3 regions of the Proteiniclasticum sp. C24MP genome follow, and region 3 is predicted to be linked to each of the others. Evidence: predicted binding sites of a transcription regulator. Region 3 holds the regulator's gene; each other region holds the start of a gene.
What was found. Region 3 encodes Rex, which represses fermentation and respiration genes when NADH is low (regulators of the CRP and FNR family bind a similar motif). Its sites were predicted from a motif close to ATTGTTAANNNNTTAACAAT; they were not measured.

Region 1 (4,284 bases), on a different contig from region 3:
TTTGAGATATCCTTCTTCAGAAGGGTAGGGAGGTTTCTTTGTAGGTTCCCCTCTTTTTCCTTCTACAGAGTGTATCAGCGCGGTTTCTTCGCCACAAACAAATGCCCCTGCACCAAGTCTGATTTCAAGTTCGAAATCAAAACCACTGTCAAAGATGTTCCTACCTAAGAAGCCGTATTCTCTTGCCTGACTTATGGCGGTATTCAGACGAGCGATGGCAAGAGGATATTCAGCTCTGATATAGATGATGCCCTGATTCGCACCAGTGGCGTATCCACCGATGATTAATCCTTCAAGAACGCTATGAGGATCACCTTCAAGCAGGGAACGGTCCATGTAAGCACCCGGATCTCCTTCATCCGCATTACAGATCATATATTTCTGAACGCTTTTCTGATGGTTTGTAGCCTGCCATTTCAGTCCAGTTGGAAAACCGCCACCACCTCGGCCTCGAAGACCACTGTCTTTGAGGATGCGGATTACATCCAGAGGTGTCATTTCAGTGAGAACTTTCGCCAGGGCTTCATAGCCGTCGAAGGCGATGTACTCTGTTATTTTCTCCGGATCGATATTACCGCAGTTTTTGAGGGCGATTCGAAACTGTTTTTTCTTCGCACCGGAAGGGTCTGTTCTGTTGAACGACATGGGAACCACTTTATCTTCCAGTATTTTTCCGTGGAGAATATGTTCGTCAAGAATTCTTGCAGCGGTTTCCCTGTCGACATATCCGTAGTATACAGGAACATGTCCAGGTACATTGACTTGTACAGTAGGTTCACAGTAGCAGGAACCGATGCAGCCGACTTTCACCAGATCGACATGATGCAGATTCATGTCGCTGATCATGGTTTCCAGTTCTTCGTATATATCATTACCGCCTGCGGCAATTCCGCATGTGGCAAGACCTACCAGAAGTTCAATGCGCTGTGATTTACCTCCGCCGATCTGGCGAAGCAGTCTCATTTCCTTCTGCATTTCTTTGATTTCATGAAGCTCATTCCGATCCTTTATCATAGAAATCACACACCTTTGTAACTGCTTATGACAGTTTTAATATTATCTTCATTCATATGACCATAGACTTTATCATCGACCATGACTGCAGGCGCAAGCCCGCATGCTCCGATGCAGCGTATTTCCTTCAGGGTGAACAGTTCATCAGCAGTGGTCTCATCCATACCTACCTTCAGTTCCTTCTTCAACGCTTCTTTGATCTGGTCAGCTCCCTTTACAAAACAGGCGGTACCCATGCAGACGCTTACTGTGTGCTGACCACGCTTCGTCTGAGTGAAGTAGGAATAGAAACTGACTACGCCGTAGACTTTGGAAGCCGGAATACCAATGGAACGTGCGATATACAGCTGCAGTTCAGGGGGAAGATACCCAAAGATGTGCTGAGCCCGATGGAGAATATGAATCAGCATACCTTCCTGATCCTCCAGACTTTTGATATACGTCTCCAGCAGTGCAAGCTTATCTTCAGAAAGATTTACAGGTTCAACCAGATTGATTTCTTTTTCCATTATTTCACCTCCGTTGAAAATTCAGAAAATTTCTTAATTCAGTTGTAGCAATAAGAGTAAAATATGTCAATATTTTAACAAATATTTATCAAATGCAAACTTTTCGTGATTCTTATTAAGAATCTGATGGACAGAACAGAGTTTTCATCTGATTTGCGCTGTTTGGACTGCTGAATAATCGCAAGCTGGAAAGAAGTTGCGCGAAGTTTAAAAAGATTGTAAAGAAGATGTATTTATGCTGAGTTTCATGGTATAATCATAATTTGTGTGAAAGAAAATTCATGGATGAATGCAATGATGAAAATAAAGTAATATGGAGTGAATAAATTCAATGCTAAATGTAAACAATGTAAGTCTGAGATATGGTGGAAGAAAACTGTTCGACGATGTGAATATCAAATTCACATCAGGCAACTGCTATGGTGTAATTGGCGCCAACGGTGCTGGTAAATCAACCTTTCTGAAAATACTGTCCGGTGAAATTGAACCGAACACAGGAGATGTGTCATTAGGTAAAGACATGAGAATGTCTGTGCTGAAGCAGGACCATTTCCAGTTTGACCAGGAGAAGGTCATAGATACAGTCATCAAGGGTAATGACAGGTTGTACCAGATTATGAAGGAAAAAGATGAAATATACAGCAAAGAGGATTTTTCCGATGAAGATGGAATAAGAGCATCTATACTGGAAGGCGAGTTTGCTGAGCTGAACGGGTGGGAAGCGGAAGCCGAAGCGGCATCTCTTCTATTAGGCCTTGGTGTGGATACCGACAAGCACGACAGAATTCTGAGCGAACTGGAAAGTGCTGAGAAAATCAAGGTGCTGCTTGCTCAGGCATTGTTTGGCAAGCCCGACGTACTGATTCTGGATGAGCCTACAAATGATCTGGATCTGCCATCCATCACATGGCTTGAAAACTATCTTGCGGATTTTGAAGGCACTGTCATTGTAGTATCTCATGACAGACATTTTCTTAATATGATCTGTACACATATCTGTGATGTGGATTACGGCAAGATCAAGATCTACATGGGGAATTACGATTTCTGGTATGAGTCAAGTCAGCTTATGGCTCAGCTCATGAAGGATTCAAACAAGAAGAAGGAAGAGAAGATCAGAGATCTTCAGAGCTTCATCACCAGATTCTCCGCAAATGCGTCAAAATCGAAGCAGGCTACTTCAAGGAAGAAGCTGCTGGATAAGATTACTTTGGATGATATAGCAGTATCAAACAGAAGATATCCCTTCGTAGGATTCAAACCTGAAAGAGAACCAGGGAATGATATCCTCATCGTGGAAAACCTTACAAAATCCATAGATGGAGTAAAAGTGCTGGACAATGTATCTTTCATTGTCGGCAGAGAAGATAAAATCGCATTTGCTGGAAATGATATTTCAGTAAGTACACTCTTCAAGATCCTGGCAGGGGAAATGGAACCAGACAGCGGTTCCTACAGATATGGAGTGACCATCACCAAAGGATATTTTCCTAGGGACAATGGTAAGTACTTCAACGATATCAGTCTCAACCTTGTGGACTGGATGAGACAGTACTCTGAAGAGAAAAGCGAAAGTTATTTGCGAGGATTCCTGGGCAGAATGCTGTTTTCAGGAGAAGAGGCTCTGAAAGAAGCCAATGTGCTTTCTGGTGGAGAAAGAGTGAGATGTATGCTTTCAAAGCTGATGCTTTCAACAGCAAATCTTCTGATTGTCGATCAGCCAACGAATCATCTGGACCTGGAGTCCATTACTGCTGTCAATAACGGGCTCATCGATTTCAAAGGAGTGCTGCTCTTTTCAAGTCATGACCATCAGTTCAGCCAGACAGTAGCCAACCGTGTCATTGAAGTCACTCCAGAGAGCTTCTTTGATAAACTCTGCAGTTTCGATGAATATATCGAAAACAGGGAAGAAAGAAAAGTTTCATAAAGAGGTAACCCCGAATGCATATGCATTCGGGGTTTTTGCCAGGCAGCATATTATTTATAATGAAAGAAATATAATCACGGTACCTATGGAAATGTTTACAGAAAAGCGTTATATTAGAAAAAGAATAGGTATAGTTGAGATGATAATGTCTCTAGAATGGGGTTAGATTTGAAAAATGAAACACAATCACTGAAAAAGACGCAACTGAAGGATTATACTCTGATTTTCTTTGGAATCATTCTTACAGCAGCTTCCATCGTTTATATTTTCACTCCCAACAGGCTTGCTGCGGGAGGGGCACAAGGCATAGCTCTTGTGATCAATCATCTAACAGGTATAAACAGCGGACTTCTCATGATTCTTATTAACGGGATGCTTTTCATAACTGCATTCATGCTCATAGGCACAAGTTTTGGAGCAAAAACACTGTTCTCCTCTCTAGGCCTTTCTTTTGTGGTATTCATAATGGAAAGATATCTTTATTTCGGACCACTTACTGACAATCTGATGCTTGCCACAATTTTCGGAAGTGCTCTTATGGGAATGGGCGTAGGAATCATTCTCAACAGAAATGCATCCATTGGTGGTACCAGTCTCATTGGGAAAATCATATCTAAGTTCACGTATCTGGATCAGGTGAATTGTATTGTAGCCACCGATATTCTGGTGACTCTCTTTTCCATGGTCGTATTCGGAATTGAAATTGGTCTGTACCAGCTTCTTTCCGTATATCTCACCGGTGAGATCATCAATAAAGTCATTGATGGAATCACCTACCGCAGAGAAGTCATGATCATAAGTGAGAAAAGAAACCTCATCATGAAGTATCTG
Region 2 (4,284 bases), on a different contig from region 3:
TCTTCATGTGCAGGCATCTCTTTTCTGCTTTCAAGGCAGAACAGCTCCACTTCGCTCACTTCCTTCAGTCGTACAGAGCTTCTTGCCACATCGATGGCTACATTTCCGCCCCCGATGACCACAACTTTTCCCTTCAGGCCGGTTTCCTGAGACAGATTGGTTTTTCTCAGAAAATCCACTCCGCTCATGACTTCTTCGGCTTCTTCTCCCGGAATGCCCAGCATTCTGCCCGATGACGCGCCGATGGCTATGAAGAAAGCATGGAATCCTCTGCGTCTCAGCTCTTCTATGCTGATGTCTTTTCCGACTTCGACACCTGTCTCAAATCGGACTCCCATTTCACGAATGACGTCGATTTCCGCCTCCAGCACATCTTTTTCCAGCCTGTAGGAAGGAATGCCTAAAGTCAGCATCCCGCCGAGTCTCTTCTCCTTCTCGAATACAGTGACATCGTAGCCGTCCAGCGCAAGGTCGTAGGCGCAGGTGAGTCCGGAAGGACCCGAACCGATGATGGCGATTTTCTTGTCGCTGTAATCATGTCTCTTCCCAGGAACAAATCTCGTGTCAGCGCTTAGATCCTTTTCCGCGATGAACTTCTTGATGTCATCCACGGCCACCGCCTCATCGAAGTCCCCTCTTGTGCAGTCCTCCTCACAGAGTCTCGGACAGATGCGTCCGCACACCGCAGGCAGAGGATTGTGCTTTTTGATGAGCTCCAGCGCTTCGGTGTATTTCCCCTGTGAAGCCAGCTTGATGTACCCCTGTACAGGAATATGGGCTGGACATTTGGTGATGCAGGGTGCAGTCCCTGAATCCAGTGTGTTTTTCCGGTTGATTCTGTAATCACTGTTCCACTTGTCTTCCTTCCATTCGGTGTTTCTCGGGGTCACTTTTGTGATCACTTCATCAATCGGTGTCTTGGAACAAAGCTTCTGTCCCAGACGCAGTGCGTTTGTCGGACAGACATCCACGCATTCTCCGCAGGCTACACATCTGCTTTCATCGATGACGGATCTGTAATTGGACCTGACGATGTCGTTGTTCAGGTACTCATTGGCCAGTCTCATGGCATAGCATCCGCATCCGCAGCAGTTGCAGATGGCATGGGTATGCCCTGGAGAATCAAGGTTCGGCAGAGAATGCATGAGTCCGTTGTCCTCCGCTTTTCGGATGATCTCAAAAGCCTCTTCCCTGGTGATTTCCCGCCCTCGTCCTGTCTTGATGTAGTACTCCGCCGCATGGTCCAGCTGAATGCACATGTCTTCTTTCAGATGTCCGCAGCCCTCATGCATGGCTTCACGGGAAGTTCTGCAGGAGCAGTCCGATACGGAAAACATATGGGCTTCCTCCAGATACCTGGAGATTTCCTCATAGGTGGCTCTTTTCGTGTTTCCGTCTATGGAGCGTTCGATGGGCACCACTCTCATGGGTCCACCCCCCACAGGCATGATGCCTGCAGCCATGGGTCCTTTTTTACTGCCGAAGTAGTAGAATGCTTCTGCAACTTCCGGATGCTTTGCCACGATCTCCCTGTTGTTGTTGATCATTTCCAGATGTCCAGGAACAAAAATATCATGCCAGTAAACATCGGTTCCATCCACCGTATTCCAGAACGTGACACCGGTCCAGGCCAGATGCTTCAGCGCTTCCTTCACGTTCTCGAGGGGGTGCCCGCAGGAGGCTGCAATGTCCTGCGCACTCTTTTTCTCCCTGAAGGACACATGCATGGCCACTTCCGCCTGAAACGGCGTCAGAATCGATGCCAGGGCATAGTACTCCGGTCCGAAGGGAATGGCCTCGCGGCTGGTTCCCGCTTTGGTTCTACCGATTTTGTTGGCCAGATCCAGTATTTCCTGTCTGTAGGCTCTGCCGTCCACATCCGCCCAGTTCAGGGCGAACTGGAACCGTTCTGATTTGTTGAAGTTTGTCTTTTCCGTCTTTTTCGTCATCAGTTTTCTCCTTTCATCTGCTGCTTCACCCAGGTTGTCCATTCCTTTATGCCTTCACCGGTCTTTGATGAGATGGGAAAGATCCTGATATCCGGATTCAGTTCCCGCACCCTTGTCTCCAGCACGGACAGATCGAAGTCGAAATAGGGCATGGTATCGATTTTGCTGATGAGCAGCGCATCCACCTTGGCGAAGATCATAGGATACTTCAGCGGCTTGTCATCCCCTTCTGGTACGCTCAGAATGGCGATGTTTCTCATGGCCCCCGTATCGTATCCCACCGGACAGATGAGATTCCCTATGTTCTCCAGAAACAGCAGATCCAGATCTTCTATGCCGATTTCATCTACGCCTGCCCTGGCCATGGTGGCATCAATGTGGCATAAGCCCCCTGTATGCATCTGCACCGCCTTTGCTCCGGCATTCTGAACGGTTCTTGCATCCACATCGGAATCCACATCCGCTTCGATGACACCGATGTTCATCTCGTCTTTCAGCGCCTTTATGGTTGCAACCAGTGTAGTGGTCTTTCCGCTGCCTGGTGAAGACATGACATTGATCATGTATGCCTTCTTCTCCCGAAGCGCCGCTCTTGTTTCATCCGCCACCATCTTATTGTCTTCATGAATATTCTTCCTGATGGAGAACACTTTCAGTTCATTCATAAACTCACCCCTATCCTTATTTCAGGTTGATTATATCAATGCCTTTCAGGTGCCACAATAGAGCGGATTGTCTGAAATTTAACACAAAAAATACTTTAGCGAAGTGTGTACACCCTCTCTCTGTTTCTTTCATCAGGCCGCTCCAGAGGGAGATGTAAACAGTTTGCCAAAGTAAAATATTTTTCATCAATTGTAATACCTACACCTGTATGTTAAAATTTTAATTATATTCGCATGATAAGAAATGGCAGGTGATGAAAATGGATGCAAAGAAGAAATACGAAATTCTCACAGAAGGTCAGAAGGAAGGCGTTTCTCTCACATGCCGCACATACGGCATATCAAGAACGCTCTATTACCGATGGCTTAGCCGCTATAAAGCTAACGGCATGAAAGGTCTTCAGACAGGCAGAATGGCCAAGGCTCCCGCCAACCTCACCGATGAAGAGACATCAGATCAGGTTCTTGGCCTCATCAGAAGCTACCCTTCCTATGGACCAAGAGAAATCTGCTACCTTCTGGAGGACTACGGAAAGAAGATCAGTGAATCCTGTGTCTATAACATCATGAGAAGACATGGACTCTCCACCAGAGAAAAACGCTTGCGCTTCGCGAAGAAGAAATCCGGTCCGCTTCTTTTCAGTCTGCCCCCTCTTCATTCACTGAAAAGCGGTGAGTGTCTTCTATTCTTTCTGACACCCTGCGCCAGCCACAAGGAGACCGGCATGGTCTATGCTTATACACTCATGGATTATAAAAGCAGAATCGCCTGCACAAGATTATACACTGAACTTTCCGTCTCCTGTTTCATCGATCTTCTCACCGCAGCTGCAGTTCCTGTGGCCCACAGCCTGGATCTCCGTCCAAAGTATCTTTGCTTTTCTGAAGGAAAGGCGCTGTACGAAAAGAACCGCCATGACTTCTCAAGCGGAATTCATGAAATACTCCAGTCCAGCGGATTTGATATGACGCTTTTCTTTCTGGAAGAGGATGATCTTCTGAATTCGGATTTCAAGACGCTTAAAAATGAGTATTACAGAGTATGTCTGGCTTCCATGATGCCGCTCTTTCTTTCAGATGAACCCCTTGACCAGATCAAGCTCCATCTGCAGAGAAGAATCAGAAGCTACAACATTCAACTGAAAATAAGCTATGAAGGGCTTGTGATGTCGCCCACGGAATATCACAGTCATGTCACAGGCAGCAGCCGGATTCTGCCACTTTGGGCCTACATTGACCGGATCTATTAAGGGGAGGTAAACGAGTATGCATGTAGCCATCATCGGAGGAGGATTCAGCGGCCTTACAGCTGCCTATCTTCTGGAGAAGAAAGGAATCAGTGTGACAGTCTATGAAAAGGAAGCCAGCCTTGGTGGACACTGTCAGACAGTAAAACAGAAAGCCCTCCCTGTGGAGATGGGTACCGCTTTCTGTTTCAGCGAATCGATCCAGGAGCTGCTCCTTTCCCTGAATGTTCCTTATACAGAGCGGTTCACCTATCGTCATTTCCTGGATGAGAACCATCAGAAGACAGAACACCTTTCCCCTATGGAGGTTCCACTGCTTCTGGAAGAGCTTGAGCGGCTGAAAAGCATCCTGGCGTCCTACTTCATCCCAGCAGAAAGCACGGATTATTTCATATCGAAAGAGCTGATGATTCCTCTGGGGGA
Region 3 (4,284 bases):
GCTGCTTATCTAAAACTCTTTTCACCATTTCTTCTTACACTCCTGTGTTTTCACTATCTCTATTCTATCATAGGTCTCGTTATGAAGAGGAGAGAAAGGGGAAACTTCTGCAGGTTTCACTTCTAAATCTTTTAAAATTCACGAAAAGAGCTTAAAGGAAGGGCTGGAATCAAGTATACTTAGTACAGAGACAATTACATGGAGTATTAAGCGAAAGGCAGAGGGCGTGGGGACTTGAAAACAAAGGAATCAGGAAAATCGAAATGGATCTATGGAATAGGGAGGATTCTCTTTATTCTTCTTATATTTGCATCGGTAGGAATCTATATCTATGCGGATGATTATTACAGACCCTCCGTGACGGCGCAGAGTGCGCTGCAGTCGGTTCAGGGAATTGAGTTTACGGTTGAGGACGGAGATCTGGTGTTTACACCAGAGAATCCTGTGGGAGGCGTCGTCATTTACCCTGGAGGAAGAGTCTCTGAAAGAGCGTATGGCCTCTTGGGCAGTAAGATCGCCGGAATGGGGTATAAGACAGTCATCATAAAAGCGCCGCTCAAGCTGTCCATTCTATCCAACCAGGCAGCGAAGAAATATGTGGAAGAGGAAGGTCTGTCGGACTGGGTCATCATAGGACATTCCCTGGGTGGCGTTTCAGCAGCAAGGTTTACGGAGAAGAATCCCGATAAGATCAGGGCACTGGTGTTTCTGGCGGCCTATCCTGATGGTGGTACAGACCTAAGGGATGCTCCGTTCAAAGTCTACTCACTTGTGGGCACAAAAGACTCCGTCATCGACATGGAGAATCTGGAGGAAGCAAAGGTCAGGCTGCCTGTCTCCATGATCGAGGTGGATATTCGCGGCGGAAATCATTCCAGCTTCGCAAACTACGGTGTTCAGGATGGAGATACCCTCCCGGATATCGGATACAATGCTCAGCAGAATTTTGTGCTGGATGTTCTGAGAGATGCCTTCAGGTAGGGCTCCCTGCTGAAGTGGACGTGAATGGCAGAAGCGGCATTGTGAGGAACCCTTTTTTCCTTGAATTCTGGGAGGGAGAGAACAGTGAAGAATTTCAGAAGACCCGACCCGCTTTTTTCACTTTGCGGACTGAACTGCGGACTCTGCACCATGTATATCGGAGGATACTGTCCTGGATGTGGTGGTGGAGAAGGGAACCAGGCCTGTGCCATCGCCCGGTGCAGCTTGAACCATGGGGGTGTGGCGTACTGCATCGACTGTGAAGCGTATCCTTGCGAGAAGTATCAGGGCATTGAGCTTGTGGATTCCTTCATTCTGCATCGGAATCAGAGGAAGGACCTTGAGAAGATGAAGACCATTGGGCTGGATGCTTATCAGAAGGAGCTTCATGAAAAGATGGAGCTGCTTTCCCGTCTTCTTTCCGACTACAATGACGGCAGGCGCAAGAGCTTCTACTGTCTTTCTGTGAATCTTCTGGAGATGAACGACCTTGAAGACGTTATGAAGCAGATCGAAGAGAAGACAGGAGAAATGGAGCTGTCAGGCAAGGAAAAGGCGAAGACTGCAGTGGAAGCCTTTGAAAGAAAAGCCCGCAGCAGAGGTATTCTGCTGCGGCTCAACCGGAAAAAGCAGACGCAGGCGGAGATCTGAAAACTGAAAAACAGAAAGGATGCCTTGAAAGCAGAGAAACCATCTGAAGAGATGGTTTCTTCTGCTTTGGGAAATTATTACCACTATGTATCAGTAAAGGGATGTGCAAGGTGAAATATTAACAATAAGAGAAAACATTGACTTCAGTATTTCTTATTATTGATTGTGTCATAGGTATTTTACTGTAATTATGGAAAAATCAGTGGGTAAATTGTTCAGGTTTCTAACAATCTCATAATTTTTTCTGAAAAATGGAATTTCCTTGATAAAAACCTACACAAGTTATTCTTTTTTATGGTATTATATTGTTAGAAATTTAATTAACGATGAGGTGCAATGATGGATAAGAAAAAAGACATTTCCATGGCTGTCATCAAAAGACTGCCAAAATATTACAGACATCTTGCTGAGCTTCTGAGAAATGATGTGGATCGTGTTTCTTCCAAGGAACTAAGTGAAAAGATCGGCTTCACGGCTTCTCAGATCAGACAGGATTTCAACTGCTTTGGTGGCTTCGGTCAGCAGGGTTATGGATACAACGTAAAGGAACTATATAATGAGATCTCTCACATTCTAGGACTGGACAAAAAGTACACCACCGTGATCATCGGTGCCGGTAACATCGGACAGGCCATTGCCAATTATTCAAGATTCGACAAGTTCGGATTTGACCTGAAGGCGATCTTTGATGTGAACCCTAAGCTCATCGGCATGAGAATCAAGGATGTGGAGATATCTGATCTGGATCAGATGGAATCTTTCCTAGGAGAGAACAAGGTGGATATCGGAATCATCTGCGTTCCACAGGCACAGGCGCAGAAAGTGGCGGATCTTCTGGTTGAAAATGGTGTAAAGGGAATATGGAACTTTGCTCCCCTGGATATCCAGGTGCCGGAAAATGTATCCATTGAGAATGTGCATTTGAGTGAAAGTCTGCTGACACTTGTCTATCTCATGAATGACCTGGATAAATAGAGTAATTCACGCAAGGAGACCTGAATAAGGTCTCCTTTCCATTACCTTAAATTCCAGTGGTATCGGTTGAAATAATCCATGAGAATCCGTATACTTATATGGTGATTGAAATAAGTCTTTGAGGCTTAAAGTATTGGGGGAAACAGATGTATAAAATAACGCGTAAAAGGGAACTGGTTGAAAACATATTCCTGATGGATATTGAAGCAAGGCGTGTGGCGAAGTCTGCACTGCCTGGACAGTTTGTCATCATCAAGGTGGATGAGTGGGGAGAAAGAGTCCCACTGACCATCTGCGATTACAGCAGAGAAGAGGGAACTGTGACCATCGTCTTCCAGACGCTGGGCGCTTCCACGAAGAAGCTGGCAGCCCTTTCGGAGGGAGATGAAATCAGAGATTTCGTCGGACCCTTGGGCAATCCTTCCGAGGTGGTCACCGATGAGAAAGAGCATCTTCTGAAGAGGAAGATTGTCTTTGTGGCCGGTGGTGTAGGTACAGCACCGGTCTATCCGCAGGTGAAGATGCTGAAGGAGAAAGGCATCGATGTGGATGTGATCATCGGTACGCGATCAGAAAAGACACTGATCATGGAAGAAGAATTTAAAGAAGTGGCAAAGAACCTGTATGTATGTACGGATGATGGAAGCTACGGATTTCATGGTCTTGTGACAGACAAGCTGAAAGAGCTCATGGAGGTGGAAAAGAAGGAATACGATCTTTGCATCGCCATCGGTCCTATGATCATGATGAAGTTTGTATCACAGCTCACGAAAAACTACGACCTGGAAACCATTGTATCGCTGAATCCCATCATGGTGGATGGAACAGGCATGTGCGGAGCCTGCAGAGTCACAGTGGGAGATGAGGTGAAATTCGCCTGTGTGGACGGACCGGAATTCAATGCGCATCTCATAAACTTCGATGAGGCCATGAGGCGCCAGAGCATGTACAAGACGGTGGAAGGAAAGAAGAACATCATCATGGAGCAGAAGGCGGTTCATGAGCATTCACAGCTGTGCGATTTGGGGGAAATACTGCATGAAGAAAAATAGAGTGCCGGTGAGAGAACAGAAACCGGAAGAGAGAATAAGAAATTTCAAGGAAGTTAGCTATGGGTATGATCTGGAGGAAGCTGTTCTTGAGGCGGAAAGATGCATCCAGTGCAGAAATCCCAGATGTGTGGGCGCCTGCCCGGTGGCCATCGACATTCCGAAATTCATACTGGAGCTGAGAAGCGGCGACATCAGGAGTGCCAGAGACACCATCGGGGAGGCAAGCAATCTGCCTGCGGTCTGCGGAAGAGTCTGCCCTCAGGAAGAACAGTGCGAGGGAAGCTGCATTGTGGGGATCAAGGGAGAACCGGTGAACATCGGTAAGCTGGAGCGCTTCGTGGCAGACTGGGCCATGGAAAACAACTACAGGAACACGGACAGACTGCCTGGAAACGGCAGAAAAGTGGCTGTGGTTGGCAGCGGTCCTGCAGGGCTTACCTGTGCAGGAGACCTGGCGAAACTTGGTTATGAAGTGACGATTTTTGAAGCGCTTCACGAGCCTGGCGGCGTTCTTGTCTACGGCATTCCTGAGTTTCGACTGCCGAAGGAAGGCGTTGTAAGAGAAGAGATCAGTCTGCTGAAGGATCTGGGCGTGAAGATCGAGACCAATGTCATCGTCGGACGA

Region 1: a site for Rex is predicted at 1,586-1,605, ahead of ACHAL6_RS06995 (NAD(P)H-dependent oxidoreductase subunit E). Genes of this name have one in related genera too.
Region 2: a site for Rex is predicted at 2,823-2,842, ahead of hypB (hydrogenase nickel incorporation protein HypB). Genes of this name have one in related genera too.

The regions. Positions count from the first base shown of each region.
Region 1 covers NZ_JBINJW010000006.1:123,022-127,305, forward strand. Annotated here, with positions in the region: gene ACHAL6_RS06990 (NADH-ubiquinone oxidoreductase-F iron-sulfur binding region domain-containing protein) at 1-1,014, opposite strand, end outside; gene ACHAL6_RS06995 (NAD(P)H-dependent oxidoreductase subunit E) at 1,020-1,523, opposite strand; gene ACHAL6_RS07000 (ABC-F family ATP-binding cassette domain-containing protein) at 1,855-3,453, shown strand; gene ACHAL6_RS07005 (YitT family protein) at 3,622-4,284, shown strand, end outside.
Region 2 covers NZ_JBINJW010000020.1:30,415-34,698, reverse strand. Annotated here, with positions in the region: gene ACHAL6_RS12005 (FAD-dependent oxidoreductase) at 1-1,949, opposite strand, end outside; gene hypB (hydrogenase nickel incorporation protein HypB) at 1,949-2,614, opposite strand; gene ACHAL6_RS11995 (helix-turn-helix domain-containing protein) at 2,875-3,864, shown strand; gene ACHAL6_RS11990 (FAD-dependent oxidoreductase) at 3,881-4,284, shown strand, end outside.
Region 3 covers NZ_JBINJW010000005.1:23,913-28,196, forward strand. Annotated here, with positions in the region: gene ACHAL6_RS05725 (hypothetical protein) at 1-28, opposite strand, end outside; gene ACHAL6_RS05730 (alpha/beta fold hydrolase) at 235-981, shown strand; gene ACHAL6_RS05735 (DUF3795 domain-containing protein) at 1,066-1,632, shown strand; gene ACHAL6_RS05740 (redox-sensing transcriptional repressor Rex) at 1,972-2,607, shown strand; gene ACHAL6_RS05745 (sulfide/dihydroorotate dehydrogenase-like FAD/NAD-binding protein) at 2,754-3,659, shown strand; gene gltA (NADPH-dependent glutamate synthase) at 3,646-4,284, shown strand, end outside.